Regions from separate parts of the Streptomyces griseochromogenes genome, predicted to be linked through region 2. Evidence: predicted binding sites of a transcription regulator. Region 2 holds the regulator's gene; each other region holds the start of a gene.
What was found. Region 2 encodes HrcA, which represses chaperone genes, less so after heat shock. Its sites were predicted from a motif close to TTNGCACTCNGNNNNNCNGAGTGCNAA; they were not measured.

Region 1 (7,821 bases), 1.1 Mb from region 2:
CTCGGGCTGGTCGAGGACAGGCCCTACAAGATCTTCGGCGCGCAGGCCGAGGGCTGCTCGCCGGTGTCGGTCGCCTTCAAGGAGGGCCACGACGTGGTCCGCCCGCAGAAGCCGAACACGATCGCCAAGTCCCTCGCCATCGGCAACCCGGCCGACGGCCCGTACGTCCTCGACATCGCCCGTCGTACCGGTGGTGCGGTGGAGGACGTGACCGACGAGCAGGTCGTGGACGCGATCAAGCTGCTGGCCCGGACCGAGGGCATCTTCGCGGAGACCGCCGGCGGGGTGACCGTGGGCGTGACGCGCAAGCTGATCGAGAACGGTGTGCTGGACCCGACGCTGACGACTGTCGTGCTGAACACGGGAGACGGTCTGAAGACGCTGGACGCGGTGGCCGGCACAGGGCTGACCGCCACCATTCGTCCCAGCCTGGAGTCGTTCCGCGAGGCCGGGCTCGTCTAGGGTCCGCCCCACTCGTTTCGTCCGCGGGCCGGTGGGGGCTGGTCGCGCCCACGCGGCGGAAGCCGCACATCGAACACAGCCCCGCGCCCCTGAGGCCGTACACCCGACCGGAGGTCACACGTCATGAGCGTCACCGTTCGCATCCCCACCATCCTGCGCACCTACACGGGCGGCCAGGCCGAGGTCGCCGCCCAGGGGGCGACCCTCGCCGAGGTCATCGAGGACCTGGAGAAGAACCACACCGGGATCGCCGCCCGGGTGCTGGACGACCAGGGCAAGCTGCGCCGATTCGTCAATGTCTACGTCAACGACGACGACGTCCGCTTCGAGCAGGGTCTTGAAACGGCGACCCCGGACGGTGCCGGTGTCTCCATCATTCCGGCCGTCGCCGGCGGCTGATCATTACCTTCGGTAACCGCGGTTACCGATTGTTCATCGAATGGCCTCCCCCGTGAGAGAAACGGAGGGGGCCATTCAGTGTGATTGAGCGCGGTACAGTTGGGGAACGCGTACCGGACCTGCGGGTCGCAGGCCCCGGATTTCACGCCGCGCGCCCGATAAGAAGCAGCCAAAGTATGCGGGCCGTATGCGGCTTTTGTGCCACTTTGAGTAGCCCGACTTACCCTGAAATCAGCCGAATTCTTGGCAGATTCCGGAACGGGCGCGTCCAGATTTCTCGTCCGATTGACCTGTTGCAGACGGCAGTTGGACAGATACATTCAGCCGCGGTCGACGCGTTCCGGCGCACGCCCCCGACCAATGGGGGGTGAGGTCTGACCCGGGTCCGCGAAGTGTGGATCTGTGCAAGGGCCAGTAATAGGGGAGTTAGGCATGGCTCAGGGCACCGTCAAGTGGTTCAACGCGGAGAAGGGGTACGGCTTCATCGCGGTCGACGGTGGTGCGGATGTATTCGTCCACTACAGCGCGATCCAGATGGACGGTTACCGCACCCTGGAAGAGGGGCAGCGGGTCGATTTCGAGATCTCGCAGGGCCAGAAGGGTCCGCAGGCGGACATGGTCCGGCTGGCGACCAGCTGAAGCACGCGTCGACTGACAGCGACGTTCTTCTGTTCATCTTCGAAGGGCCCGTACCTCCTGGTACGGGCCCTTCGGTCTGCCCCGGCCCGGAGGGCGCCGCCCACCTGCGGATCCCCCCGAGGCGCTTGCACTCGACCATGCCGAGTGCTAATCATTGGCGTTAGCACTCTGAAGGTGAGAGTGACAACGAAGGACCGGGTCGGTGAGGCCCGCAGGCCGGGTGGGGCAAGGAACCACGAGGCAGGCGAGCCGTCCGTCGCGGGCGCGGGCGCGGTCCGAAGGAATCACCCCCAGTCCTGGAGGGACCACTTCACATGGCCAAGATCATCGCGTTCGACGAGGAGGCGCGGCGCGGCCTCGAGCGCGGCATGAACCAGCTCGCGGACGCCGTGAAGGTGACGCTCGGCCCCAAGGGCCGCAACGTCGTCCTCGAGAAGAAGTGGGGCGCCCCCACGATCACCAACGATGGTGTCTCCATCGCCAAGGAGATCGAGCTCGAGGACCCGTACGAGAAGATCGGCGCCGAGCTGGTCAAGGAAGTCGCGAAGAAGACGGACGACGTCGCCGGTGACGGCACGACGACCGCGACCGTCCTGGCCCAGGCCCTGGTCAAGGAAGGCCTCCGCAACGTCGCCGCCGGCGCCAACCCGATGGCTCTGAAGCGCGGTATCGAGAAGGCCGTCGAGGCCGTCTCCGCCGCCCTCCTCGAGCAGGCGAAGGACGTCGAGACCAAGGAGCAGATCGCCTCCACCGCGTCCATCTCCGCCGCCGACACCCAGATCGGCGAGCTGATCGCCGAGGCCATGGACAAGGTCGGCAAGGAAGGCGTCATCACCGTCGAGGAGAGCAACACCTTCGGTCTGGAGCTCGAGCTCACCGAGGGCATGCGCTTCGACAAGGGCTACATCTCCGCCTACTTCGCGACCGACATGGAGCGCATGGAGGCGGCGCTCGAGGACCCGTACATCCTCATCGCCAACTCCAAGATCTCCTCGGTCAAGGACCTGCTCCCGCTCCTTGAGAAGGTCATGCAGTCGGGCAAGCCGCTGCTGATCATCGCCGAGGACGTCGAGGGCGAGGCCCTGTCGACCCTGGTCGTCAACAAGATCCGCGGCACCTTCAAGTCCGTCGCCGTCAAGGCCCCGGGCTTCGGCGACCGCCGCAAGGCCATGCTCGGCGACATCGCCATCCTCACGGGCGGCGAGGTCATCTCCGAGGAGGTCGGCCTCAAGCTGGAGAACGCGACCCTGGACCTCCTGGGCCGCGCCCGCAAGGTCGTCATCACCAAGGACGAGACCACCATCGTCGACGGCGCCGGCTCCTCGGAGCAGGTGGGCGGCCGCGTCAACCAGATCCGCGCCGAGATCGAGAACAGCGACTCGGACTACGACCGCGAGAAGCTGCAGGAGCGCCTGGCGAAGCTCGCCGGCGGTGTCGCGGTCATCAAGGCCGGTGCCGCCACCGAGGTGGAGCTCAAGGAGCGCAAGCACCGCATCGAGGACGCCGTCCGCAACGCGAAGGCGGCCGTCGAGGAGGGCATCGTCGCCGGTGGTGGCGTGGCCCTGCTGCAGGCCTCCTCGGTCTTCGAGAAGCTGGACCTCGAGGGTGACGAGGCGACCGGCGCCAACGCCGTGAAGCTCGCGCTGGAGGCCCCGCTGAAGCAGATCGCCGTCAACGGTGGTCTCGAGGGTGGCGTCGTCGTGGAGAAGGTGCGCAACCTGGCCGTCGGCCACGGTCTGAACGCCGCCTCGGGCGAATACGTCGACATGATCGCCGAGGGCATCATCGACCCGGCGAAGGTGACCCGCTCTGCCCTGCAGAACGCCGCCTCCATCGCCGCGCTGTTCCTCACCACCGAGGCCGTCATCGCCGACAAGCCGGAGAAGGCCGCCGCGCCGGCCGGCGGCGGCATGCCGGGCGGTGACATGGACTTCTGATCGACCTGACGGTTGATCGCCTGTCCTTCGGACCGAGGGCGGTGCTTCCAGCTTCTGGCTGGGGGTGCCGCCCTCGGGCGCGTGTGGGGCTCAGTCCGCGTAGTCCTTGAGTTCCTCGGTGTCGAGGGTGATCCCCATGGGGGGCGGCAGCTCGACGGTTGATCCCCACGGGTAGGAGGAGGACTGTTGGTAGCGGCCGTCCTTCGGTTCGCTGTACACGACGACTGTGCGGTTGTCGCGGTCGATGAGAAGGCAGACAGGGATGTCGACTGTCGCATAGCCGACGGGCTTGTCGATGCGATCGCGCTGGTGGGTGTCCCGGTCGTGGGAGGTGATCTCGACCGCCACGAGGATGCCGTCAGATGCGGACCACTCGCGGTGCCCCTTGAAGTGGCCCTTGGGAGCGACGGCTCCGTCCGTGCGGGCGCGGCCCTTGCGGTAGGCCTCGGTCTTGACGCCGGACTCGCCATAGACGCGGAGGTCAGGGCGATGCTGCATGCATTGCTCCTGCAGCCAGACGAGGATCTCCCGGTGGTTGCCGTCCGGCATGGCCTTGACCTCTAGTTTTCCGTTGATGTACTCAAGCCGGACGGTCTCCGGCGCCCGGCGCTCCAGTTCCTCGAAGTCCTCGACGCTGAGCGGGTCCTTGGTGCGGACTCGCCCGTCGACCAATTCGAGCCGCACGCCCTCCGGGGCCACGCTGGCGAGTTGCTCGAAGTCCTCGATGGGCATCTGCGGGCGTTCGGCGGTGCTGGGGGTCATGGCTTCGCCTCCTCCCCTCCATCGTGCCCCGGGGTGGTGTCGTCGGACCGTAGGAGCGGTCATGCGGGTGTCCTTTCGCGTCGTCGTACGGACATGGCAGCCCGGATCTCGCCCACGCGGGCGTGGACTGCGGGGGCGGGCAGGGGCGTACGAGGGTGCGCGGGGGCGCGTTCGCCTCGGCAGCCGCCGCACACGCCCCCCGGCAGCGCTTCCGGGCGCCCCGGTACTCCGCACTCCGCGCACTCCAGCACTCGGCGCGGTGGGCGTGGGGCCGGTGGTTCCGGCGGGAGTTTGTCGGTCAACCGGCGGCGGAGCAGGGCCGCCGGGCTGTGGACGGGCGTCGGCAGACCTGCGGTCAGCGCGGTCAGCAGCGTCTTCTCGGTGGCCCCGCGCGCGAACCACTCCTCCACCAGCGGGGCGAGTACGGCGCAGTCGGCGGCGGAGAGGGACAGGACCGGGGCCGTACGACCCAGGGCGGCGAGGAGGATGTGGGCGCGGGAGCGGGTGGGGCGGGCGCGTTCGTCCTGTGGCTGTTCCGGTTCGGGTACGTCGCCGCGTGTGAACGACGCCCACCAACTGTCGTCACGCGCGGTACGGGACCACCACGATCGGGTGATCCAGCGCGAGCCGCCCGAGTCGGTCTCCAGCCGCTCCCTTCCTCGCCTCAAGTGCCCTGCCGCCTGGAGGCGGTTGAGCGCCGTACGGAGCGCGCACTGGCCGTACGGGAGCGTCTTGGCCAGTGTCTTCACGGAGATGTCGGCGCCGCCGGGAAGGCGGTCGATGTACGCGGCGATGGCGGCTTCGCGGGGCGGTAAGTGTGCGAAGTCGTGGGTGGTTCGGGGGAGTTGGTCAGGTGCCGAGCGCTTGCCGTAACCCGGATTGGCCATCGGGTGCGGGGGCGCGTGCGCGGGCAGGGGGGCAGCATTAAGCTTGGCGTCAGCCACGGGATCGCTTCCTTCGATCTCGTCGGTCAGACCCCCGCAGGTGTTCCAGCACCTGGCGGGGGTTGTTCGTTATGCGGGCACGCTAAAGGATCGTCACGGTGCGTCGCAAGCCGAACGCGTCAAGTCAACTCGCCGGGTGGGAGGGTGGGTTGAGACCCTCCACCCGTTCCTTGGAAAAGGGTCTCGGGGCTCGATGCCCGAGGCTCAAGCGTCGAGGCTCCTGAGGTCTTCGACGAACGCCGACCAGGCCTCTGCCCGGAACACGAGCTTCGGGCCGTGGGGGGTCTTGGAGTCGCGGACGGGGATGAGGGTGGGGTGGCCGACGGCGACTTCCAGGCAGTTGTCGGCGTTGCCGCTGTAGCTCGACTTGATCCATATGGCCGTGCTCAGGTCAGGGGTGTTCCTCATGGGCGTAATCCTCCGCCAACGCCTTGATCAGAGCCAGGGACTTGTCCTGCGCGAGCGCGGAGGCCACGAGGAGGTCGAACACGAACCTCAGTTGGGTGACGGTGGCAGGGTCGTCCTCCAGGCGTCCCGTGCGGACTCCTTCCAGGTAGACGAGGGGAGGAGCGTCTTCGAAGTCCATCAGTTTCAGGGCGCCCTCCATCGCTGTGTGCGCACCCGCGTTGAGTGGCAGCACCTGCACGATGACCCGGCCCTGTTGGGCCAGGCCGCCGATGTGACGCAGGGCCTCTGCCATCACAGCCCGGCCGCCGGTCTCTCGGCGCAAAGCCGCTTCGTCAAGCACCACCCACAACAGCGGCTTCGTTGGGTGGTCGAGCAACCGGGCTCGCGCCATCCTGTTGTCCACCCACTGCTCGATGGTTTCCTTCGGTGTCGTCGGGTCGTACGCGTGGTTCACGGCACGCGCGTAGGCGGGCGTCTGTAACAGTCCGGGAATGAGCAGCGGTGTGTACTGCCTGATCGACGTGGCGTGAGTCTCCGCCTCCGCCGCCTCCGCGAAGTGCTCCTGATACTTCGACTTGGCCGCCGCCTTGCAGTTCCGAGTGAAGAAACCCCCGGTCCTGAGCGCCTCGTCCAGCATCCGCGCATACTCCGCCTGCATCCGCCGAGTCCCCGCCTCCAGCTGCCCGATGAATGACCCGCTCACGAACAACCGTTGGCCCAGCTCCTCCTGGCTTATCCCGACCTTCTCGCGAGCGTGCCGCAACTCCGCGCCCAGGAGCGCGCGCGGCGATGACGACGGGTCGAGGTCCTTCGGTCCTGCCATGGCAACTCCCGGTCTGACAGCAGGGGTTGTTGGGGCGTCGTATCTAGCCAGGTTAGAGCGCCGACGGCCACGCTGTGTGGTGAAAGCGAACACTCAGCGTGGAGGGATTGGCGCAATGGAGGCGAAGGAAACGATGGCGGGCGAGCGGCCCGCTCGGTCGGCTGAGGAGGCTGTCGAGCGGCTGCGTGCGGCCCTGCACGAGGCGGGGATCATCCTCCCGTCGCTGCGGATCGACCCGGTCACCGGCGCCCACGGCCACCCGTACGCCCTCGTCGACCTGGGCCGCTGCAACCTGGGCGTGGCCTCGCGGCTGGCGGCGGCGCTGCGGCGGCCGGGTGGCGGTGCGTGACCGGGGAGATCGGGACGTACGCCGTCGACGTACGGACCGGGCGGATCGGTGAGGTCATGGCGCGCGTAGGGGGTTATGTGCAGTTGCGTCCCATCGGCGGTGGGCGGGAATGGGACTGTTCGCCGGACGGGCTGGGGGAGGTGGCGCCGGACGAGGTGCTGCGGGAAAAGGTGCGGCGGCTGAACCGGGACACCCGCTCGCGCCCACCCGCTGAGCTGCCCTGATGCCGGGGCGTGTCCGGGATCACAGTGCGGTGTTCCGGCGTGCGGAATGCGGGATGCCGCAAGGAGGGTTTACTTAAGGAGATGCACCAATGCGTGTGCACATACCCGCCGGTTAAGCAGCCCTTCACGAGGAGCCCCCCACGTGACCGTCACCACGCCCCCCGCCTCCCGCGCAGCCCAGATACTCTCCCGGCCCATCGCGCTCAACGGACTCACCGTCCCCAACCGGATCGTGATGGCCCCGATGACCCGCATGTTCTCGCCGGGCGGCGTCCCCGGCGAGGACGTGGTGTCGTACTACGCCCGCCGTGCCGCCGCCGGTGTCGGGCTCATCGTCACCGAGGGTACGTACGTCGGTCATGAGTCGGCAGGGCAGAGCGACCGTGTGCCCCGGTTCCACGGCGAGGAGCAGCTGGCGGGCTGGGCGAAGGTCGCCGAGGAGGTGCACAAGGCGGGCGGCACGATCGTCCCGCAGCTGTGGCACATCGGCATGGTCCGCAAGGACGGCGACGCCCCCTACCCGGACGCTCCCGCGATGGGCCCGTCCGGTCTCGTCACCGAGGGCGCCGAGGCCACCGGCAAGGCCATGACCCAGCAGGACCTGGACGATGTCATCGCCGCGTTCGCCGAGGCCGCTGCCGCCGCCGAGCGCATCGGCTTCGACGGCGTCGAGCTGCACGGTGCCCACGGCTACCTCCTCGACCAGTTCCTGTGGGCGGGCACCAACCGCCGCACGGACGCGTACGGCGGCGACCCGGTGGCCCGCGCCAAGTTCTCGGCGGAGATCGCCGCGGCCGTCCGCGCGGCCGTCTCCCCCGAGTTCCCGGTCATCTTCCGGTACTCGCAGTGGAAGCAGCAGGACTACGGCGCCCGC
Region 2 (7,821 bases):
ACCCTGCTCGGGGTGGTCGAGGACGAGACGTACACCAGCGAGACCATCGACCTGCGACCCGGTGACAGCCTGCTGTGCGTCACCGACGGGGTGACCGAGCGGCGCTCGGGCTCGCGTCAGTTCGACGACGGCGACGGACTCGCGCGGGCCCTGTCCGGCTGTGCGGGCCTGAACGCCGAGCTGATCGCGGAAAGGATCCGCCGCCTGGTGCACGACTTCGGCGGCGGCCAGCCGGAGGACGACCTGGCCCTCCTGGTGCTCCAGGCGGAGTGAGTGCCGTCGTACGGGACAATGGGGGACATGCCTTCCGCACTCCCCGACGGCGAGCCCGTACCCGACGACGGCGCGCTGCCCGCATCCGCGCTCGCCGGCGCCGCCGAGCGACCCCTCGGGTTCTACCTGCACGTCCCGTACTGCGCGACCCGCTGCGGCTACTGCGACTTCAACACCTACACCGCGACCGAGCTGCGCGGCACCGGCGGAGTGCTCGCCTCCAGGGACAACTACGCGGACACCCTGACCGACGAGATCCGCCTGGCCCGCAAGGTGCTCGGCGACGACCCGCGCGCCGTCCGTACGGTCTTCGTCGGCGGCGGTACGCCGACGCTGCTGGCCGCGGACGACCTGGTACGGATGCTGGGCGCGATCCGCGACGAGTTCGGTCTCGCCCCGGACGCGGAGATCACGACGGAGGCCAACCCGGAGTCGGTCGACCCGGCCTACCTCGCCACGCTGCGCGAGGGCGGCTTCAACCGGATCTCCTTCGGCATGCAGAGCGCCAGGCAGCATGTGCTGCGCGTGCTCGACCGCACGCACACCCCGGGGCGCCCCGAGGCATGCGTGGAGGAGGCACGGGCGGCGGGCTTCGAGCACGTGAACCTGGACCTGATCTACGGCACGCCGGGGGAGTCGGACGACGACTGGCGGGCATCGCTGGACGCGGCGATCGGCGCGGGCCCGGACCACGTCAGCGCCTACGCCCTGATCGTCGAGGAGGGCACCCAGCTGGCGCGTCGCATCCGCCGGGGCGAGGTCCCGATGACGGACGACGACGTCCACGCCGACCGCTACCTGATCGCCGAGGAGACCCTGTCGGCGGCGGGCTTCGACTGGTACGAGGTCTCCAACTGGGCCACCTCGGAGGCGGGGCGCTGCCTGCACAACGAGCTGTACTGGCGGGGCGCGGACTGGTGGGGCGCGGGTCCCGGGGCGCACTCGCACGTGGGCGGGGTGCGGTGGTGGAACGTGAAGCACCCGGGCGCGTACGCGGCGGCCCTCGCCTCCGGCCACTCACCGGGCGCGGGCCGTGAACTGCTGTCCGACGAGGACCGGCGGGTGGAGCGGATCCTGCTGGAGCTGCGGCTGCGGGAGGGGGTGCCGCTGGCGCTGCTGAAGGAGGCGGGGCTCGCGGCGTCGCGGCGGGCGCTGGCGGAGGGGCTCCTCCAGGAGGGGCGGTACGACGAGGGGCGGGCCGTGCTGACGCTGCGGGGGCGGTTGCTGGCGGATGCGGTGGTGCGGGACCTGGTGGACTGATCACTCTGGCGAGTGAATCGCCACGTAACGCCGGTTCGGTCCCTGACCTGGTTCGCAGGCTGCCGCCAAAAGGACGCGGCGGATGTGGAGGCCACGGAGATGACCGCTGTGGACGAGCGTGGGATGACCAAGTTCTGCGTGGACATTCTGGACGAGGCCAGTGAGCCGGTACCGGACTTGGCGGTCGTGGAGCGTGACCTGCTTCCCGGCTCAGGCCGCCTGCTGCCGTCCTCGCTGATCACGATGGTCGTCGAGGTTGTCTCCAAGTCAAGCGTCCACCAGGACTACGTGGTGAAACGCTCGATCTACGCGGCGGGAAAGACCCCGCCTACCTCATCCTCGACCCGATCATGGCGCACTGCGTCCTGCTGACGAAGCCCGCAGGCCAGGGCGAGAACGCCGACTATCTCAGTCAGGAGATCATCAAGTACGACGATTCAGTCCCGTTGGAGGTTCTGGGACTCGAACTGGGCACTACCGAGTTCGGAACGTTCCCCAACGTCAGGCCCCACCGCTACCCGTGACGAAGTCGATCAGCTCCTCCACCCGCCCCAGCAACTCCGGCTCCAGGTCCTTGTAGGACCCCACCCGCTTCAGGATCGCCTGCCACACCGCCCCGGTGTTCTCCGACGGCCAGCCCAGGGCACGGCACACCCCCGTCTTCCAGTCCTGGCCGTGCGGCACCCTCGGCCACGCCTCGATGCCCAGCGCGGCCGGCTTCACGGCCTCCCAGATGTCGATGTACGGGTGGCCGACCACCAGCGCGTGTTCGCTGGTCACCGACTCCGCGATGCGCCACTCCTTCGTGCCCGGCACCAGGTGGTCCACGAGCACGCCCAGCCGTGCGTCCGGCCCCGGTGCGAAGGACGACACGATCGACGGCAGGTCGTCGACGCCCTCCAGGTACTCCACGACCACACCCTCGATGCGCAGGTCGTCGCCCCACACCTTCTCGACCAGCTCGGCGTCGTGCCGGCCCTCGACGTAGATACGGCCGGCCCGGGCCACGCGGGCGCGGGCGCCGGGGACGGCGACCGAGCCGGACGCCGTACGCGTGGGGCGGGCAGGGCCCGAAGAGGGGCGTACGAGCGTCACGGCCCGCCCCTCCAGCAGGAAGCCGCGCGGTTCCAGCGGGAACACCCGGTGCTTGCCGAAGCGGTCCTCCAGCGTCACCGTGCCGGCCTCGCAGCGGATCACCGCCCCGCAGAACCCGGTACCGGGCTCCTCCACCACCAGCCCCGGCTCGGCAGGGACCTCCGGCACCGGTTCGGGCTTCTTCCACGGCGGGGTCAGGTCGGGGGAGTACTGGCGCATTTGGATGACGATAGGAGAAGCGCGGGGCCCGCACTCACGACACGCCGAAACGTGCTGCCAGCTCGTCGCGTTGCCGTCGTACGAACGACGCGTCCACCACCGCTCCGTGACCGGGGACGTACAGCGCGTCCTCGCCGCCGAGGGAGAGCAGCCGGTCCAGTGCGTCCGGCCAACGGGACGGTACGGCGTCCGGGCCCGCCTGTGGCTCGCCGGACTCCTCCACCAGGTCGCCGCAGAAGACGGTCTCCGGCCCGCCGGAGACCGAGCCGGGGACGAGCACCGCGAGATCGTGGGCCGTGTGACCGGGGCCGACGTTGGCCAGCAGCACCTGGCGGCCGTCGCCGAGGTCCAGCGTCCACTCGCCGGACACCAGGTGACGAGGCGGGGTGAGGTGGTCCGCCGCCTCCTCCGCGTCCGCCTCGGGCAGGCCGTTCCCGATCGCGTCCAGGCGCATCTCCTCGCGCTCGTACGCGAACACCGCGTCGATGCCCACCGCCCCGTACACCTCCGCCCCGGCGAACGACGCCGCGCCGAAGACATGGTCGAAATGGGGGTGGGTGAGCGCGAGATGAGTCACACGGCGGCCCGCGATCCGCTGCGCGTGCTCTCGCACCCGCGCGCCCTCGGCCAGGCTCGACCCGGCGTCCACCACCAGGGCCGTACCCTCGCCGAGGACCAGGCCCACGGTGCAGTCCCAGCCCGGCAGCCGGCACCGCCCGACCCCCGGGGCCAGCCGTTCCCACCCCAGCTCTTCCCAAGTCACCGTCATACCGCGACGCTAGCCGTTCAACCAGGTAAGGCGGCACCGACCTTGCCCTGTCAGTACCCCACGGCCGTACACTGGGCCGGGGAACTCTGGCACTCGGACACGCAGAGTGCCAGGCGGACGACCGAAGGGCCGAGGGACGACATGCTGGAGGTGCGCGCGAATGCTGAGTGAACGCAGGCTTCAGGTGCTGCGCGCCATCGTCCAGGACTACGTGGGCACCGAGGAGCCGGTGGGGTCGAAGGCGCTCACCGAGCGGCACAACCTCGGCGTCTCCCCGGCGACCGTGCGCAACGACATGGCGGCCCTGGAGGACGAGGGATTCATCGCCCAGCCGCACACCAGTGCCGGGCGCATCCCCACCGACAAGGGCTACCGGCTCTTCGTGGACAAGCTCGCGGGCGTCAAGCCGATGACGGCGCCCGAACGGCGGGCGATCCAGAACTTCCTCGACGGCGCCGTCGATCTCGACGACGTGGTGGCGCGGACCGTGCGGCTGCTCGCGCAGCTGACCCGGCAGGTCGCCGTCGTCCAGTACCCGTCGCTGACCCGGTCCACCGTGCGGCATGTGGAGCTGCTCTCGCTCGCGCCCGCGCGCGTGATGCTCGTGCTGATCACGGACACCGGCCGGGTCGAGCAGCGGATGGTCGACTGCCCGGCCCCGTTCGGCGAGTCGTCCCTGGCGGATCTGCGGGCCCGGCTGAACAGCCGGGTCGCGGGCCGCCGGTTCACCGATGTGCCGAACCTGGTCGAGGACCTGCCGGAGGCCTTCGAGGCCGAGGACCGAGGTACGGTTTCCTCGGTGCTCTCCACTCTGCTGGAGACACTGGTCGAGGAGAACGAGGAGCGGCTGATGATCGGCGGTACCGCCAATCTCACCCGCTTCGGACATGACTTCCCTCTCACGATCCGGCCCGTCCTGGAGGCTCTTGAGGAGCAGGTCGTGCTCCTCAAGCTCCTCGGCGAGGCGAAGGATCCGGGCATGACCGTGCGCATCGGGCACGAGATCGCCCATGAAGGACTCAACTCAACCTCCGTCGTGTCGGTCGGCTACGGTTCGGGCGGCGAGGCGGTTGCCAAGCTCGGCGTGGTCGGACCGACCCGCATGGACTACCCGGGAACGATGGGAGCGGTACGCGCAGTGGCACGGTACGTCGGACAGATCCTGGCGGAGTCGTAAGTGGCCACGGACTACTACGCCGTTCTCGGCGTGCGCCGCGACGCGTCGCAGGATGAGATCAAGAAGGCGTTCCGTCGGCTCGCGCGCGAGCTGCACCCGGACGTCAACCCCGACCCGAAGACCCAGGAGCGGTTCAAGGAGATCAACGCCGCTTACGAGGTGCTGTCGGACCCGCAGAAGAAGCAGGTCTACGACCTCGGCGGCGACCCGCTCTCCCAGGCGGGCGGCGCCGGTGCGGGCGGCTTCGGCGCCGGTGGCTTCGGCAACTTCTCCGACATCATGGACGCGTTCTTCGGTACGGCGTCGCAGCGCGGCCCGCGCTCGCGCACCCGGCGCGGCCAGGACGCGATGATCCGGATCGAGGTCGAGCTGGACGAGGCGGCCTTCGGGACGACCAAGGACATCCAGGTCGACACGGCCGTCGTGTGCAACACCTGCAACGGTGAGGGCGCGGCTCCGGGGACGTCGGCCCAGACGTGTGACATGTGCCGGGGCCGTGGTGAGGTCTCGCAGGTCACCCGGTCCTTCCTGGGCCAGGTCATGACCTCACGGCCGTGTCCGCAGTGCCAGGGCTTCGGGACCGTCGTGCCGACGCCGTGCCCGGAGTGCGCCGGTGACGGGCGGGTGCGGTCGCGGCGGACGCTGACCGTGAAGATCCCGGCCGGTGTCGACAACGGCACCCGGATCCAGCTCGCCGGTGAGGGCGAGGTCGGGCCCGGTGGCGGTCCGGCCGGTGATCTGTACGTCGAGATCCACGAGCTGCCGCACCCCACCTTCCAGCGGCGCGGTGACGATCTGCACTGCACGGTCACCATCCCGATGACCGCGGCGGCCCTCGGCACCAAGGTGCCGCTGGAGACGCTGGACGGGATGGAGGAGGTCGACATCCGCCCCGGTACGCAGTCCGGGCAGTCGATTCCGCTGCACAACCGGGGTGTCACGCATCTGCGGGGCGGTGGCCGCGGTGACCTGATCGTGCACGTCGAGGTCATGACGCCGACCAAGCTGGATCCCGAGCAGGAGCGACTGCTGCGCGAGCTGGCGAAGCTGCGGGGTGAGGAGCGGCCGACGGGGCAGTTCCAGCCGGGGCAGCAGGGGCTGTTCTCGCGGCTGAAGGACGCGTTCAACGGGCGCTGACGGCAAGGGGCTCCGCCCCTTGAACCCCACCAGGGGGCCCCGCCCCCTGGACTCCCGTCCTCCGCCCACTCACCACCCGACTCGGTCGGCCGGGAAGCGGGCGAGGAGTGGGCCTCGCCACTCCGCTCGGTCGGGTGGGAGGTGGCATGTGCCAGCGGGAAGGGCCGATTCGGACTTGATCGGAGGACGTGACAACATGCCGTCATGTCCTCCGCGCTGACCGATCTCTTTCCCCACCCGATCGTGCAGGCCCCCATGGCGGGCGGTGTCTCCGTCCCGCAGCTCGCCGCCGCCGTCTCCGAGGCGGGCGGTCTCGGGTTCCTCGCCGCCGGATACAAGACCGCCGACGGCATGTACCAGGAGATCAAGCAGCTGCGGGGGCTCACGAACCGCCCCTTCGGCGTGAACGTGTTCATGCCCCAGCCCGAGCATCCCGGTGCGAGCACCGGCTCCACCGGAGCGGCCACCGCCGCGCCCCCTTCCGGCGCCGTGGAGATCTACGCCCACCAGCTGGCCGGCGAGGCCGCCTGGTACGAGACCGAGCTGGGCGACCCGGACAGCGGCCGGGACGACGGCTACGACGCGAAGCTCGCCGTGCTCCTCGACAACCCGGTGCCGGTGGTCTCCTTCCACTTCGGCGTCCCGAGCCGCGACGTCATCGACTCCCTCCGCCGTGCCGGAACCTTCACCCTGGTCACCGCCACCACCGCCGAGGAGGCCCTCGCGGTCGAGCGGGCCGGGGCCGACGCGGTGATCGCGCAGGGCGTGGAGGCCGGCGGCCACCAGGGCACCCACCGGGACATCCCGGAGAACGACCGCTCCGGCATCGGGCTGCTCTCGCTGGTCGCGCAGATCCGGGAGACCGTGGGCATCCCGGTCGTCGCCGCCGGCGGCATCATGCGCGGCGGCCAGATCGCCGCCGTCCTCGCCGCGGGCGCGAGCGCGGCCCAGCTCGGCACCGCGTTCCTCGCCACCCACGAGTCCGGCGCGAACGCCCTGCACAAGCAGGCGCTGACCAACCCCCTGTTCGCGCGCACCGAGCTGACCCGCGCCTTCTCCGGCCGCCCGGCCCGCGGCCTGGTCAACCGCTTCCTGCGCGAACACGGCCCGTACGCCCCTGCCGCCTACCCCGAGATCCACCACCTGACCTCGCCGCTGCGCAAGGCCGCCGCCAAGGCCGGGGACGCGCAGGGCATGGCGCTATGGGCGGGCCAGGGGCACCGCATGGCCCGAGAGCTCCCGGCCGGGCGGCTGGTGGAGGTGCTGGCGGGCGAACTCGCCGCCGCCCGGACAGCGTTGTCGGCCGGAGGTGACGCGCGATGACGGCCCCGGTCTTCGTCGTCGAGCACTTCGACCCGGACGGTTCCCGCTACGTCCTGGACGGGCCCGAGGGGCGGCACGCCGTCTCCGTGAAGCGGCTGCAGCCCGGTGAGGAGGTCGTCCTCACCGACGGCGCCGGGCGCTACGCGGTGTGCGAGGTGACCGGCACCGAGGGCAAGGACCGGCTGATCGTCCGCATGACCTCCGTGACCGAGGAACCGGAACCCGCCCCGCGCATCACCGTCGTCCAGGCTCTGCCCAAGGGCGACCGGGGCGAGGTCGCCGTCGAGACCATGACCGAGGTCGGCGTCGACGCCATCGTGCCCTGGCAGGCGGCCCGCTGCATCACCCAGTGGAAGGGCGAGCGCGGGCTGAAGGCCCTCGGCAAGTGGCGGGCCACGGCCCGCGAGGCCGGCAAGCAGTCCCGCCGGGTCCGCTTCCCGGAGGTCGCGGACGCAGCGACGACCAAGCAGGTTGCCGCACTTCTCGCCAAAGCCGACTTCGCCGCCGTCCTCCACTCCGACTTCGAGCACGGCAGCACCCCGCTCGCCACCGCCGAACTCCCCGCCGA
Region 3 (7,821 bases), 8.3 Mb from region 2:
TTCGGCAACAAGGGCCGCTATCTCGAAGTCCCCATGACCGACGAGCTGAAGATGCTCAAGGTGCACTGCGAGGCGGTGCTCCGGCTGACGTCGGCGGCGGCCGAGGCGATGCGCGAGCGCGGCCGCGGCGGGGTGGTGAACGTGGCGTCGGTGGCGGCCTTCGTGCCCCGGGGCACCTACGGCGCCTCGAAGGCCTGGGTCGTGCAGTTCACCCAGGGCGCGGCCAAGGACATGGCCGGCAGCGGGGTGCGGCTGATGGCGCTGTGCCCCGGCTTCGTGCGCACCGAGTTCCACCAGCGGGCCGGGATGGGCACGGACAACATCCCGGGCTGGATGTGGCTGGACGCCGACAAGCTGGTCGCGGCGGCCCTGGCCGACCTCGCGCGCGGCAAGACGCTCTCCATCCCGGACCCCCGGTACAAGGCGCTGATGGGGCTGGTGAAGGTCACCCCGCGCGGGCTGATGGGCGGAATCAGCTCCAGGACGGGCCGCAAGTACGGGCCCCAGTAGGACGGGTGGCGCCCGCGTTCCGGTGGGAAAATGGGTGTGACGGATCCGGACCCAGGGGGCCGGGAGGCGGTGCCATGACGTTCGTACAGCTCATCGACTGCAGGACCAGCCGGCTCGACGACATGAACCGGCTGATGGACCAGTGGGTCGAGAAGACCAGGGGAAAGCGGACGGCGACGCACACGGTGGTCGGCAAGGACCGCTCGGACGCGACGCACGTCATCGAGATCGTGGAGTTCCCGTCGTACGAGGAGGCGATGCGGAACTCGAACCTGCCGGAGACCGACACGATCTTCCGGGAGATGGTCGCCCTGTGCGACGAGATGCCGACGTTCACGGACCTGGACGTGGTGCGCGACGATGCGTTGCAGGCGGCCACGGCCCGCCGGTTCTTCGACACGATCGCGGTGCAGGGACCGTTGCCGCCGATGAACGGCCTGGTCGCGGAGAATTACCACGACCACGACCCGGCCAACGAGCAGGACACGCTCGGGCTGGACAACATGCTGCGTGAGATCGAGATGTGGCGCGGCTCCTTCGACTTCACCTTCACGGTCGAGGACCAGATCACCCAGGCGGACCGCGTCTGCACCCGCTGGACCTGGAACGGCATCCAGAAGGGCGAGTTCATGGGCCTGCCCAACACCGGCCGCCAGGTGTCGATGACGGGGACGACCGTCTTCCGCTTCGACGTCGACGGCAAGCTCCGCGAGGGCTGGTGGCAGTACGACCGGCTCGGGCTGATGGAGCAGCTGGGCGCGCTGGACGAGTTGGAGAAGTAGGGGGCAAGGCGAAGGCCCGGCACCCCCCAGGGGGTGCCGGGCCTCAGTGCTGACGTGTGTCAGTGGGCGTGGCCGTGACCGTGGCCGTGGCCCGCCTCGGCCGGCTCCTCTTCCTTCTTCTCGACGACCAGGGTCTCGGTCGTGAGCAGCAGGGAGGCGATGGAGGCGGCGTTCTCCAGGGCGGAGCGGGTGACCTTGACCGGGTCGATGACGCCGGCCTTGACCAGGTCGCCGTACTCGCCGGAGGCGGCGTTGTAGCCGTTGCCCTTCTCCAGCTCGGCCACCTTGGAGACGATGACGTAGCCCTCCAGGCCGGCGTTCTCGGCGATCCAGCGCAGCGGCTCGACGGCGGCGCGGCGGACGACCGAGACACCCGTGGCCTCGTCACCGGACTTGCCGAGGTTGCCCTCGAGCACCTTGACGGCGTGGACCAGGGCGGAGCCACCACCGGAGACGATGCCCTCCTCGACCGCGGCGCGGGTCGCGGAGATGGCGTCCTCCAGACGGTGCTTCTTCTCCTTCAGCTCCACCTCGGTGGCGGCGCCGACCTTGATCACGCACACGCCGCCGGCCAGCTTCGCGAGGCGCTCCTGGAGCTTCTCGCGGTCCCAGTCGGAGTCGGTGTTCTCGATCTCGGCCTTGATCTGGGCGACCCGGCCGTGGACGGCCGAGGAGTCCCCGGCGCCGTCGACGATGGTCGTGTCGTCCTTGGTGACCGTCACGCGGCGGGCGGAGCCCAGCACGTCCAGGCCGGCCTGGTCGAGCTTGAGGCCGACCTCCTCGGAGATGACCGTGGCGCCGGTGAGGACCGCCATGTCCTCCAGCATCGCCTTGCGACGGTCACCGAAGCCGGGGGCCTTGACCGCGACCGCGTTGAAGGTGCCGCGGATCTTGTTGACGACCAGGGTCGACAGGGCCTCGCCCTCGAGGTCCTCGGCGATGATCAGCAGCGGCTTGGAGGCACCCGCCTGGATGACCTTCTCCAGCAGCGGCAGCAGGTCCTGGATGGAGGAGATCTTGCCCTGGTTGATGAGGATGTACGGGTCCTCCAGGACGGCCTCCATGCGCTCCTGGTCCGTCACGAAGTACGGCGACAGGTAGCCCTTGTCGAAGGCCATGCCCTCGGTGAAGTCCAGCTCCAGACCGAAGGTGTTGGACTCCTCGACGGTGATGACACCGTCCTTGCCGACCTTGTCCATCGCCTCGGCGATGAGCTCGCCGACCTGCTGGTCCTGGGCGGACAGCGCGGCGACGGCGGCGATGTCGGACTTCTCGTCGATCGGGCGGGCCGAGGCGAGCAGCTCGTCGGAGACGGCCTTGACCGCGGCGTCGATGCCCTTCTTCAGGGCGGCCGGGGAGGCGCCGGCGGCGACGTTCTTCAGGCCCTCGCGCACCAGCGCCTGGGCGAGCACGGTGGCGGTGGTGGTGCCGTCACCAGCGATGTCGTTGGTCTTGGTCGCCACCTCCTTCACCAGCTGGGCGCCGAGGTTCTCGTACGGGTCCTCGATCTCGACCTCGCGGGCGATCGTGACACCGTCGTTGGTGATGGTGGGGGCACCGAACTTCTTGTCGATGACGACGTTGCGGCCCTTGGGGCCGATCGTCACCTTCACCGTGTCGGCCAGCTTGTTGACGCCGCGCTCGAGGGCGCGACGGGCGTCCTCGTCGAACTTCAGGATCTTCGCCATGACAGCGGGAGCCCTCTCGGAATCTGTGGGTGAAAAAAGAACTGCGCCCCGGCGCCCGGCTTCTCAGGTGGTCGCGGGGGCCAGGGGCGCAGCGTCAAGCGGAATGCTTGAGGTGATTACTTCTCGATGATCGCGAGGACGTCGCGAGCCGAGAGGACGAGGTACTCGTCACCGTTGTACTTCACCTCGGTGCCGCCGTACTTGCTGTACAGGACGACGTCGCCGACCTTGACGTCGAGCGGCAGACGCTCGCCGCTCTCGAAGCGGCCCGGGCCCACGGCGAGGACGGCGCCCTCCTGGGGCTTCTCCTTCGCGGTGTCCGGGATGACCAGGCCAGAGGCGGTGGTCTGCTCGGCGTCGAGCGGCTGGACCACGATGCGGTCCTCGAGCGGCTTGATGGCAACCTTGGAGCTGGTGGTCGTCACGATCCGACCTCCCCCTTCGGAGATCTCACGGGGTTAACTGTCTGAGGTGGCGACCAGGTGGATTCGTCGTCGCGGGTGCCGGACCTGCCCGTCGCTTTGTTGGCACTCTCCAGGGGGGAGTGCCAGAGCCGAGACTATGACCGCGATTAGCACTCGGTCAAGCGGAGTGCCAATCCCGTGCGGCGCGTCGGCCGAGTCCGGGCGCGTGGAGTCGCGTCCTCGCATGCCGGACGGGCCGACTTCTGCCGCCGGGCACTGAAGAGTGATCTACAAGTAGTCCTCCAGGCGTCCCACCGTCAGCCCCCTCGCCTGGACCCGGCGCAGCAGGCGCCGGGTGCGTTCCTTGAGGGTGGGGCCGGTGGCCTCGTCGGGGCCGACGAGGACGATGTCGCCCGGGGTGAGGTGCCGGGTGCCGCGCACGTAGGTGATGCCGTCGGGGGTCATGGCGGCGCGCCACAGGACGATCGTGGTGATGCCGCAGTCGGCGGCGGCGCGCAGGGTGGTGGTGTCGTACGTGCCGTAGGGCGGGCGGAAGAGGCGGGGGCGGACGCCGAAGCGGGACTTGAGTTTGTCCTGCTGGCCGCAGATCTCGGCGCGCTGGCCGGCGTACGGCAGTCCGGGCATCGCCGGGTGGTCGAGGGTGTGGTTCTCGATGTCGGCGCCGACCGCGCGCAGGCGGGCGAAGTGGCCGTAGCCGGGGCCCACGACGCTGTCGGTGAGGAAGAAGCTGACCGGCAGCCGCAGTTCGCGGACCATGTCGATGAAGCGCGGGTCCCGCTCGGCGCCGTCGTCGTAGGTGAGGAAGACGACCTTGTCGGTGGTCCTGATGTGGTCCACGGTCCGGGGGCGGGCGGGATCCGTCCGGCGGGCCGTCAGGAGGCGGACCGGGGGGCTGGGCGGGGCGGCGAGGGGGGCGGCCAGGCCCCAGCGGCGGTACGCCTGGTCCCCGGCGGAGCTCGACGGCCGTACGCGCTGTGCCGCCTTCTTGCCCAGCCGTTCGATGGGGTCGACGGACGGGGCGCAGCCGGTGAGCAGGAGGGCCGGGACGAGGACGGCGGCCGGCGCGGCGGCGCCCCAGCGGTGCCCCCGGCCGCCTCCCGCCCGCCGCCCACGCCTCACAGGTAGTCCTCCAGGCGGGCCACGGCGTAGCCCTCGCGCGTGACCTTGTTCAGGAATCTGCGCATGTCGTCGACCATCGTGCCGTCCCAGTCGTCGAGGCCGCGGAAGTGGGTGAGCACGATGTCGCCGGGGTGCAGGCTGCGGTCCCAGTCGCGGTACTCCCAGTGGTCGACGAAGACCTCCTCGTCCCAGATCGGCGCGTACTTGATCCCGCAGGCCTTGGCGGCGCGCAGGGTGTCGCCGTTGTAGTTGCCGTAGGGCGGGCGGAAGACCGTCGGCACCTTGCCGAACTGCTTCTTCATGATGGTCTGCATGCCGCAGATCTCGTCCTTCTGCTCCTCGTAGGACAGGCCCGGCATGTAGGGGTGGGTGAGGGTGTGGTTGTTGAGGGTGTGGCCCTCGGACTGCATCCGGCGGAAGTAGCCGTAGTCGTTCTTGACCAGGTAGTTGCTGAGGAACGCCGTGTAGGGGATCTTCAGGTCGCTCATCATGCGCAGGAACGCCGGATCCTTCTCGTGGCCGTCGTCGATGGTGAGGAAGACGACCTTGTGCCTGGTCGGGACGGTGGTGAAGACAGGGGGCAGGTTCTCCTCCTCCTGCCCGTCCACCTCGAAGCCGTCGCGGGGGGTGATCTCCGGCTTCCTGGCCGGCGGGGGCGGGGGCGTCAGCGGCACCCGGTCCAGTCTCCAGTGCCGGGCGGCGGCGACCAGTCGGGCGTGTTCGGCGGCGCGGCGGGCCTGGGGGTCCAGGGCGTGGCCGGGGCCGCCCTGCCCCGGGCCATGGCCGGGGGCGGGGGCGCCGGAGGTGGCGCAGCCGGAGGCGAGGGCGACGGAGGCCAGCGCGGCCACCCCGCAGCCGAGGGTGACCACCCGAAGCCGAGCCCGAGATTTGTCATTTTGTACTACTAGTCGCATAGCGCCGGATCTTCCCAGGCCCGGACCCCGAACCCGGTCCGACAGGCCGCCGGAGGCGCAGCATCCACCGACTGGCCCACAATGAACCGGTGAACGACCTCGCCCCCCTCCTGACCCCCGAAGGCCGCGCCCTCCTCGACGAGGTGCGCGACACCGACCCCGCACAGGAGCTGGCCGTCGCCACCCGGCTGCGCCGTGAGCACCCCGCCGAGCTGGTGTCGGCGGCGCTCGGGCAGGCCCGGCTGCGGCAGCGGGCGGCGGCGAAGTTCGGGGAGGCGGACGCCGGGCGGATGTTCTTCACGCCCAACGGGGTCGAGCAGTCGACGCGGGCGAGCGTGGCGGCCTACCGGGCGGGCCGGATGAAGGAGTGGGGGGTGACCTCGGTCGCCGATCTGTGCTGCGGGATCGGCGGTGACGCGATCGCGCTGGCGCGGGCTGGGATCCGGGTGCTGGCGGTGGACCGGGATCCGCTGACGGCGGCCGCGGCCCGGGCGAACGCCGAGACGCTGGGGCTCGGCGAGCTGATCGAGGTGCGGGAGGCGGACGTCACCGAGGTCGCCACCGCCGGTTGCGACGCGGTGTTCGTCGACCCGGCCCGGCGGGGCGGCCGCGGCCGGGTCTTCGATCCGGAGGCCTACTCGCCGCCGCTGTCCTGGGCGGTCGCCACCGCCCTCGGGGCACCCCGCGCCGCCCTGAAGATCGCCCCCGGCATCCCGCACGAGGCGATCCCGGCCGAGGCCGAGGCCGAGTGGATCTCGGACGGCGGTGATGTGAAGGAGGCGGTGCTGTGGTTCGGCACCGAGCCGGGGCTGGTCCGGGCCACCCTGCTGCCGGGACCGCGCACGCTGCTGTCCCGGCGCCTGCCGGATCCCCGGGTCAGGCCCGTGGGGCGGTATCTGTACGAGCCCGACGGCGCCGTCATCCGCGCCCATCTGGTCGCCGAGGTGGCCGAGGAGGTCGGCGGCGGTCTCCTCGACGAGACCATCGCGTACGTCACGGCCGACGAGCTGCGCCCCACCCCGTACGCGTCCGCCTATGAGATCACCGATCAACTCCCCTTCAACGTCAAGAAGTTGAAGGCCCTGCTGCGGGAGCGGGAGGTCGGCACGCTGACCGTGAAGAAGCGGGGGTCGGCGGTGGAGCCGGAGGAACTGCGCAAGAAGGTCAAGCCGCAGGGACCACACGCGGCGACCGTGTTCCTCACCCGGGTCGCGGGGGCGCCGACCATGCTGATCGGGGCCCCGGCACGACCGGCGGCCACCGGGGCTCCCGGTACCGCTTGACCCCGGCAACAGACGTGTGCCGTCCGCCAGTTGCGCCGCATCAGGAGGCGCACTCCGCGGCCCTGCCCAGCAGCAGCTCACGCTCCTTCTCGTTGCGGGCCAGGGACGCCGCCCGGACGAACTCCTCGCGGGCCTCGGCGGCGCGTCCGAGCCGGGCCAGCAGATCACCGCGCACGCTGGGCAGCAGGTGGTAGTCGCGCAGGGCCGGTTCGGCGGCCAGGGCGTCCACGAGTTCCAGTCCCGCGGCGGGGCCCTCGGCCATCGACACGGCGACGGCGCGGTTCAGCTCGACGACCGGGGACGGGGAGCGGGCGGCCAGCAGGCCGTACAGGGTGGCGATGGTCCGCCAGTCGGTCTCCTCGTAGGAGTACGCGTGCGCGTGGCAGGCGGCGATGGCCGCCTGGAGGGCGTAGGGGCCCGGGGCGCCGGTGGCCGTGGCGTCGGCGCGATCGAGGGCTCGGATGCCGCGGGCGATGAGCATGCGGTTCCAGCGGCGGCGGTTCTGGTCCCTCAGGAGCACCGGTGTGCCGTCGGGGCCGGTGCGGGCGGCGGTGCGGGAGGCCTGGAACTCCAGGAACGAGGTCAGGCCGTGCACCTCGGGTTCCTTGGGCATCAGGGAGGAGAGCACGCGGGCCAGACGCAAGGCGTCCTCGCACAGCCCGGGGCGCAGCAGGTCGTCGCCGGCGGTGGCCGCGTATCCCTCGTTGAAGATCAGGTAGATGACGTCCAGGACGGAGCCGAGGCGGGCCTCGCGGTCGGGGCCGTACGGCACCTCGAAGGCGACGTTCCGCGTGGCCAGGGTGCGCTTGGCGCGGACGATGCGCTGGGCGATCGTCGGCTCCGGGACCAGGTGGGCCCGGGCGATCTCGGCCGTGCTCAGGCCGCCGAGCAGGCGCAGGGTGAGCGCGGTGCGGGCCTCGGGCGACAGCACCGGGTGGCAGGTGGTGAAGACGAGGCGCAGCAGGTCGTCGTCGATGTCGTCCGGGTCGGCGGGCTCCTCGGGCAGGGCCGTGGTCCCCAGGTCACGGCCGATCTCGGCGAGTTTGCGGGCGTAGGTCTCGCGGCGCCGGACCAGGTCGACGGCGCGGTGCCGGGCGGTG

Region 1: a site for HrcA is predicted at 1,625-1,651, ahead of groL (chaperonin GroEL). Genes of this name have one in related genera too.
Region 3: a site for HrcA is predicted at 3,552-3,578, ahead of groES (co-chaperone GroES). Genes of this name have one in related genera too.

What each region holds. Positions count from the first base shown of each region.
Region 1 is NZ_CP016279.1:10,285,179-10,292,999, reverse strand. Features, by position in the region: gene thrC (threonine synthase) at 1-462, shown strand, start outside; gene AVL59_RS44930 (MoaD/ThiS family protein) at 586-861, shown strand; gene AVL59_RS44925 (cold-shock protein) at 1,294-1,500, shown strand; gene groL (chaperonin GroEL) at 1,815-3,437, shown strand; gene AVL59_RS44915 (Uma2 family endonuclease) at 3,528-4,199, opposite strand; gene AVL59_RS44910 (hypothetical protein) at 4,259-5,086, opposite strand; gene AVL59_RS44905 (DUF397 domain-containing protein) at 5,348-5,551, opposite strand; gene AVL59_RS44900 (helix-turn-helix domain-containing protein) at 5,535-6,374, opposite strand; gene AVL59_RS44895 (hypothetical protein) at 6,490-6,723, shown strand; gene AVL59_RS44890 (hypothetical protein) at 6,720-6,947, shown strand; gene AVL59_RS44885 (NADH:flavin oxidoreductase) at 7,090-7,821, shown strand, end outside.
Region 2 is NZ_CP016279.1:9,206,051-9,213,871, reverse strand. Features, by position in the region: gene AVL59_RS40095 (SpoIIE family protein phosphatase) at 1-273, shown strand, start outside; gene hemW (radical SAM family heme chaperone HemW) at 301-1,533, shown strand; partial or broken gene AVL59_RS56795 (Uma2 family endonuclease) at 1,672-2,057, shown strand; gene AVL59_RS40080 (DUF3097 domain-containing protein) at 2,035-2,847, opposite strand; gene AVL59_RS40075 (MBL fold metallo-hydrolase) at 2,882-3,616, opposite strand; gene hrcA (heat-inducible transcriptional repressor HrcA) at 3,777-4,793, shown strand; gene dnaJ (molecular chaperone DnaJ) at 4,794-5,930, shown strand; gene AVL59_RS40060 (nitronate monooxygenase) at 6,135-7,253, shown strand; gene AVL59_RS40055 (16S rRNA (uracil(1498)-N(3))-methyltransferase) at 7,250-7,821, shown strand, end outside.
Region 3 is NZ_CP016279.1:938,786-946,606, reverse strand. Features, by position in the region: gene AVL59_RS04560 (SDR family NAD(P)-dependent oxidoreductase) at 1-510, shown strand, start outside; gene AVL59_RS04555 (ester cyclase) at 585-1,292, shown strand; gene groL (chaperonin GroEL) at 1,352-2,980, opposite strand; gene groES (co-chaperone GroES) at 3,097-3,405, opposite strand; gene AVL59_RS04540 (polysaccharide deacetylase family protein) at 3,673-4,524, opposite strand; gene AVL59_RS04535 (polysaccharide deacetylase family protein) at 4,521-5,438, opposite strand; gene AVL59_RS04530 (THUMP-like domain-containing protein) at 5,528-6,721, shown strand; gene AVL59_RS04525 (RNA polymerase sigma factor) at 6,762-7,821, opposite strand, start outside.